DNA from 2 places in the Lentilactobacillus terminaliae genome. Region 1 is predicted to be linked to the other one. Evidence: a T-box and tRNA genes for the amino acid it is inferred to sense, from the RefSeq annotation. Region 1 holds a T-box; the other holds one or more tRNA genes.

What was found. A T-box is a leader RNA that pairs with one kind of tRNA and senses whether it is charged. The one in region 1 lies ahead of tyrS (tyrosine--tRNA ligase), so its partner is inferred to be a tRNA-Tyr.
Region 2: it encodes a tRNA-Tyr, which carries the amino acid that the T-box ahead of tyrS (tyrosine--tRNA ligase) is inferred to sense. The anticodon was not compared.

What each region holds. Positions count from the first base shown of each region.
Region 1 is NZ_CP168151.1:1,548,165-1,551,583, forward strand. It holds gene tyrS (tyrosine--tRNA ligase) at 43-1,299, opposite strand; T-box leader at 1,341-1,545, opposite strand; gene O0236_RS08250 (hypothetical protein) at 1,798-2,187, opposite strand; gene O0236_RS08255 (hypothetical protein) at 2,416-2,616, shown strand; gene O0236_RS08260 (MerR family transcriptional regulator) at 2,667-3,101, opposite strand; gene O0236_RS08265 (MDR family MFS transporter) at 3,338-3,419, shown strand, end outside.
Region 2 is NZ_CP168151.1:710,706-714,124, reverse strand. It holds gene nagA (N-acetylglucosamine-6-phosphate deacetylase) at 1-366, opposite strand, end outside; gene proC (pyrroline-5-carboxylate reductase) at 366-1,163, opposite strand; tRNA gene O0236_RS03530 (tRNA-Gln) at 1,283-1,354, opposite strand; tRNA gene O0236_RS03525 (tRNA-Tyr) at 1,363-1,445, opposite strand; tRNA gene O0236_RS03520 (tRNA-Gln) at 1,585-1,656, opposite strand; tRNA gene O0236_RS03515 (tRNA-Tyr) at 1,665-1,747, opposite strand; gene O0236_RS03510 (metallophosphoesterase) at 1,823-2,644, opposite strand; gene O0236_RS03505 (peptide MFS transporter) at 2,701-3,419, opposite strand, start outside.

The DNA.
Region 1 (3,419 bases):
TTGTCAATAAAAAAAGCAAATCAAATCGATTTGCTTGACAATCTATTTTACTTTAGCAAGGAAGTAACGTTTCTTACCACGTCTAACGATCACAAACTTACCATCGAACTTAGATGAAGGATCAATCTCACTATCAACATCAGTGATCTTGTCTCCATTAATTCTGATTGCACCGTTAGTAATATCTTCACGTGCTTGACGACGAGAAGGTTCAATAGCTGTTACGTCTACCAGCCACTCAACAATGTTGCGCTTTTCTGATGACACTTCAACTGTAGGCATGTTTTTAAATCCTTGCTCAATTTCTGATGACGTCAATTTAGCGACATCCCCAGAGAACAATGCAGCTGAAATATGTTCTGCTTCAACAACAGCTTGCTTACCATGAACAAACTCTGTGACTTCTTCTGCCAAACGTCTCTGTGCTTCACGCTTCTCTGGTTGTGTCTTAACCTTCTCAGATAATGTCTCAATTTCTTCTTGGCTTAAGAAAGTAAAGTACTTCAAATATTTAACAACGTCACGATCATCTTGATTAATCCAGAATTGGTAAAATTCATAAGGGGTGGTCTTTTCTGGATCCAACCAAACTGCTCCACCAGCCGTCTTACCGAATTTAGTGCCGTCAGCTTTAAGCATCAATGGAATAGTTAAACCGTATACCCGAGTATCTGATCCTTCTACCTTATGTATCAAATCAATACCTGATGTAATGTTACCCCATTGATCTGCTCCACCTAATTGAAGTTGCACATCATTATTCTTATATAGATGAAGGAAATCTACAGATTGCAAAATTTGGTAAGTAAATTCAGTGAATGAAATACCGACTTCTAGACGACTAGCCACGATTTCTTTATTCAACATTGTATTAACATTGAATAGCTTCCCATAGTCACGTAGGAAATCTAGTAGACTAATTTTTGATAGCCAATCGTAATTATTAACAATTTCGAACTGTCCGTCATCACCAAAAAGGTTTTGCATCTGAGCTGTTAAAGCTTGTTCATTGTGATGCACTTGATCCATTGACTGAAGAACTCGTTCTGACTTCTTACCACTTGGATCACCAATTGAACCTGTACCGCCACCGATAACAGCAACCGGTTTATGGCCAGCTAATTGGAACCTTTTTAAAATCATGAATGGAATCAAGTGACCAATATGCATACTGTCTCCAGTTGGGTCAACTCCAACGTAAATACCAATCTTTTTATCGTTAACTAAGTCATATAGACCATCATGATCTGTTTCTTGGTTAACTGCACCACGCCATTGTAATTCATCAATAATGTTCATAAGTTTTCCTCCTAAAAATAAAAAATCCCTAGCAAATTAATGCTAGGGACGAATTTTTCCGCGTTACCACCCAAGTTTATCAATAATTTATTGATCTCTCTTGCTCATTGGTAACGTAATGACCCGTCTATTAATATAGATAACTCCACAAGTGTAATTTCGTATGCGTACCCGTTTGACTCGCATTACCGTCAAATTTCTGATTACTCAAGTACCATATTACTATTCTTGTTTCACTGTATTATGCGTTTAATGATAAATTACCCAATACTCATTGTCAATATAACTTAAAGTTAACTGACATACTTCTGAAAGTATAGGTTAGGTAAAGCCCTGTAAATTAGAAGTTGTTTCTCACTGAGCGAGTTAGTCTTGTTCAACGACCATTTTGCTAAATCAGCATCGAATCTTTTAATAGTTGTTGAGTAATTACCACCCATAATTGCTCCGCGCTCAAACTGCTTTCTCAAGCCTGCATTAGGATAAAGATACAAATCTTTAGTGCCTAGCGTATGACCAAGTTCGTGAATTAGAACTGCTTATGGCTTGAGTAATGTTGCATAACTGACCGATTACGCCACTATTGACTTCAGCAACCCCCGCTAAACCAGGAGTGATATTAGAATTGGTAATAACCAGCCTAAAATCATTAGCGGACTTAGAAGCCGCAAACACCCGCTTACCTAGCGCCTTGTTCCATTTATTAGTTGCCGTCTTAACGGTCCCATTATATTTCTTTGCAGGAGAAGCAAAATTATATTTAATAACGCCATGAGATGTCAGGTTCTTTGAAGTGATCATATTATTATCAAATTTGACCGTGGTGGCCTGCTCACTATCAGTCGTCAAACTTTCAACTGTGAATAACCCCATCAATAAAGTAACCATAAATAAGCCTCAACGCTTCATTGAATATCCCCCATATGCATCATGCATTATCGACTCTCTTCATTTGTATCTTTTCTTTTATTAATCGTTTAATTTAACATGAATTTGAATTCGGCAACACTAAATTGCACGCAATTAGAAAATAAGCTAACTAAATTTAAACGACCTTGTTAATTGCATTACGCATTCATTATTCCTACAATAATAACAGAAAGGACAGTGTTTAAAATGCTAGAAATTACTTATAAAAACGGGAACTCATCAAGTAAAATTTCCTATAACAGTGTCGAAGACTTCGTAGCTAATCAAAGACTAGAAACCCCGGATTTGGAAGACTATTACGAAATCGAATCAGTAACTGTTGACGGTAAATCTCTCGAATTATCGGATAAAACCATCTTAGGATTATATAAACAATTAACCAAATAGTCGGCAATAAAAAAGCAAGGTAGATATTAGTCTGCCTTGCTTTTATTACATTATACCTCATCAATAATTTCAAAAGAGGTCTTGCCATGATCAATAACTCCAAGCACCCGTTGCTTATGGCTGTCATCTAAAAATCCAAAGTCAATGGTTGCTCGATCGTCTGACTCAATGTTGACACCATTCATCCGTGACAAAACAAAGTCTCTGATTAATGGAGCTTCTCGTCCCACCTTAATAGCCTTTTCCACAGCCACTGACAATGTAAACCCTTGGCTTAAGAAGCGCTGAATATTAGCGATTTTTAGCAATGTATGCATATCATACTGACGAGAAGTTCCCTTTTTTTGTTGGATCGGTGAAATATAATTTTGTTGTTCCCAATATCTTAATTGACGTGAAGAAACGCCAGTTATTTGAGTCACTTGTCGAATACCAAATATTAACTTTTCAGTATTAAACAAACCACCCTTTGAAGTTTCTACCAATACTATTCACCTACTAATAATTAATCCTATCAATACAACATTGGAAATTATAGTTGTTATTTTTTCGTCCGTCAATATTAAAGAATCGATTATTGTTGTCAGATTTGTTGACAATCGTTCTCGCCGGTAGTATTCTAACTTTTGTCATTATTTATGAAACAAGAAAAGAAAGAAGGAATTTCGCCTTGTCCGAAAAAGCTTTAGACATTCACGGCAAACCTTATAGCCGTGTATTAATGGTCGCAACTATTGTTTTTGGAACATTCATCACCATCCTAAGTAGTACTATGTTAGCTACTGCTTATCCTGCCCTTATGA
Region 2 (3,419 bases), 840 kb from region 1:
AATGTTAGTTGCCTGGTTAGAAGCGACAGCAATCGATTCTAAGGCTTTAGAAATCGCTTGGTCACTCTGGGTCATGGTCGTCAATAAAACGCCGGTAACACCCTCTTGAGCTAATTGTGAGGCTAACTTAGTCAATTCTTCAGTTGAACCAGTCATAGAATCGATGCCATACCCCGCATGACAGTGCATGTCGATAAAACCGGGAATAACAATTTTACCGTGATAATCAATAATTTGATCGTCATCCGCTGCCACAAACTTTTTCATAGGACCTGATGCAAGTATACGCTCATCAAAACGTAAGTAACCAGATTCAATATCAGATTGTCCATCTATGATTCGGGCATTCACAATTACATTAGTCATTAATTGTTACCTGTCGACTTTTCAATTGTGGCATCGATTCCCTTAACAACGGCATTTAGTAAGCCAGCCTGTTCCATTGCCAGGATACCCGCAATAGTATCCCCTCCCGGAGAACAAACCTTATCAATGATTTCCGCTGGTGTCTCACCAGATTCAATCAAAGCTTGAGCTGAACCAAGAGTTGTTTGAGCGGCAATTTTAGTTGCAGTGGCCTTATCAAATCCATACTTTACCCCAGCACGACTTAATGCATCAATGAAGAAATCAATGTACGCTACCGCACTACCGGAAATCGCACTAAAATTAGCAAATTGACTTTCAGGTAATTCGAGTACTTCACCAATAGCCCGCATTATTTTTAATAAATCATCTAAGGTTTCTCCCTTAAGAAATTCATTGGAAGCTACTGCCGTCATTCCAGCTTTATAAGCGGAATTAACATTGGGCAAGATTCTCAGAATTGGTTGTGATTTGTCAGTCAATTCCTCAAGACGATTAATAGTGATACCGGACGCCATTGAGATGATTGGTTGAGTGTTAGTTAGGCTATCGGAAATTTCTTGTAAAACTGGTTGGACAACCGCAGGAACAACTCCTATCACCACAACATCACTTTTGCTAGTTAACTCTGAATTAGTAGCACAAGCCACCAAACCATTTTCTTTTGCATAAGGTTCATAGCGATCCGGATGATTTGCGTGAATTAAAATATCCCCGGGAGCAACGACATTTGTCTTTAGCAATCCATCAATAATTGCGCGAGCCATCGCACCTACTCCAATAAAACCGATTTTCATTATTTAGTTCCTCCTACAGTATATGTCTATACCAATCGTTATAATTTAACTTTAGCTGAACTTATAAATATTTGCAATAAAAAAACGTCGATCTCAAGAATGAGATTCGACGTTAATAGTTGGGCTAGCTGGGTTCGAACCAGCGCATCACGGGATCAAAACCCGTTGCCTTACCACTTGGCTATAGCCCAATAATAAATGGAGGGGAGTGGATTCGAACCACCGAACCCGAAGGAGCGGATTTACAGTCCGCCGCGTTTAGCCAGACTTCGCTACCCCTCCGAAATGGTTTAATTGACTAAACCAACGCATATAATAATACAAAATTTTGACTATGTCGTCAACCCTAAATTTAAAGGGTTACGACGCAATAAGACAAAAAATAAAAACGCTGACTCTCAATGAGGATCGACGTTATTAATTGGGCTAGCTGGGTTCGAACCAGCGCATCACGGGATCAAAACCCGTTGCCTTACCACTTGGCTATAGCCCAATAATAAATGGAGGGGAGTGGATTCGAACCACCGAACCCGAAGGAGCGGATTTACAGTCCGCCGCGTTTAGCCAGACTTCGCTACCCCTCCGAAACCTTGCTGCGTACTACCAAAGCAACGAATATAATAATATCGAATTCTAGCGATTTCGTCAACCCTTCCAGACTAAAAAAGCTCAAATTTTTTCAATTGCATCTGCCATTCTGTTATAAAGTCATCCGATTGCCACTCATTATGGCGTTTTCGATGATATCCAACTGCCCCATTGTAATACGTTGTCGCCCCATATTTAACCGGCTCGAGACGATTATGAATGTGTCCAAATACGACGGCTGGAACTTTGTACTTATCGATCAATTGCCCGACTCTAGTGCTGCCGAGCATTGCGTTTGCCATATTCCAAAATCTAAAATCATCGGAATAACGAATAAATTTGACGTTGGGAACAAAATGCGTCATCAAAACAACTTTCTTCTTATTATCCTTAGCTAGCTCTAATTGCCTCTGAAGTTGCTGTAAAACAATGTCTTCGCGTTTTTCATCTGTCATTGGCTGAGTAATCAGTCGATCGATCCAGTAGGTGTTTTTCCAAGTTAGAAATTGCTGACTGGTTTTATCTTCATTTGTGGCAAATGAATAATCATACCAACCATTTAAACCAATAATTCTAACATCAGAGTCAGGAACATCGATATATCGATTATTAAGGTAACCTGGCCACTCTCCCTGCTCTAATTGCTCATACGAAACGTTTTTAACCATGTCATGATTGCCAGCAACAAATAGTACCTTAATCTCTGGCATCGTCTCCTGCAGCTGCTGAACATACTTCACGCTTAATTGAAAATCGTTAAACAGGTCACCAGCAATCAAATAATATTGAATCCCAAGTTCAGACAACATTTGATGTTGTTGATCTATGATATCGTTCACGTCGACGTTATTTAAATCAAAATGATTGTCACTAGTCACTGCAATTTTTACCATTATTATCTCCAAATAAAAAAAGTATTACCCTGTAAGGATAACACTTTTTAAATGTTTTAATTAACGCCTTCCATTAATCGCTTAATTGGTTTAAGCAAGAAGAATAGAACGATACCGGCAACGATTGCCACGATACCAATGATAGTGAAGTAACGAATTTCATTACCTGGCGTATATAATCTAACGATCTGTGAGTTAACTGCTTGTCCAGCGGAATCAGCTAAGAACCACATACTCATCATTTGTGATTCAAATGATTTAGGAGCAAGTTTGGTAGTAACTGATAGACCAATTGGAGAAATTAACAATTCCGCAATTTCAATGATCATCCAACTACCAAGTAACCATAATGGACTTACCTTAGCGGATGTTCCAAATAGTGCTACTGGAATAACCATGAACAAGTATGATAGACCGGCAAAAAGCATTCCAAGTGAGAATTTACCTGGAGAACTAGGTTGTTTCTTCCCTAATCTAGTCCATAGCCATGCAAACAATGGTGTGTATAGCATGATAAACAATGGGTTTAAAGACTGATACCACGCGGCAGGAATATTGAAGAATCCTAAATTGTTGTTAGTTTGATTTTGTGCGAATAAAGCTAAAACAACAGATCCTTGTTCTTCAATGGCCCAGAAGATAGCAGCTGCTAAGAACAATGGGATATAAGCGATAACTCGTGATCTTTCGGTAGTAGTAACTTTCTTACTAGAAATCATCATGATGAAGTAAACTACCGGCGTAATGATTGCAATAATACTTAATAATGTAATGA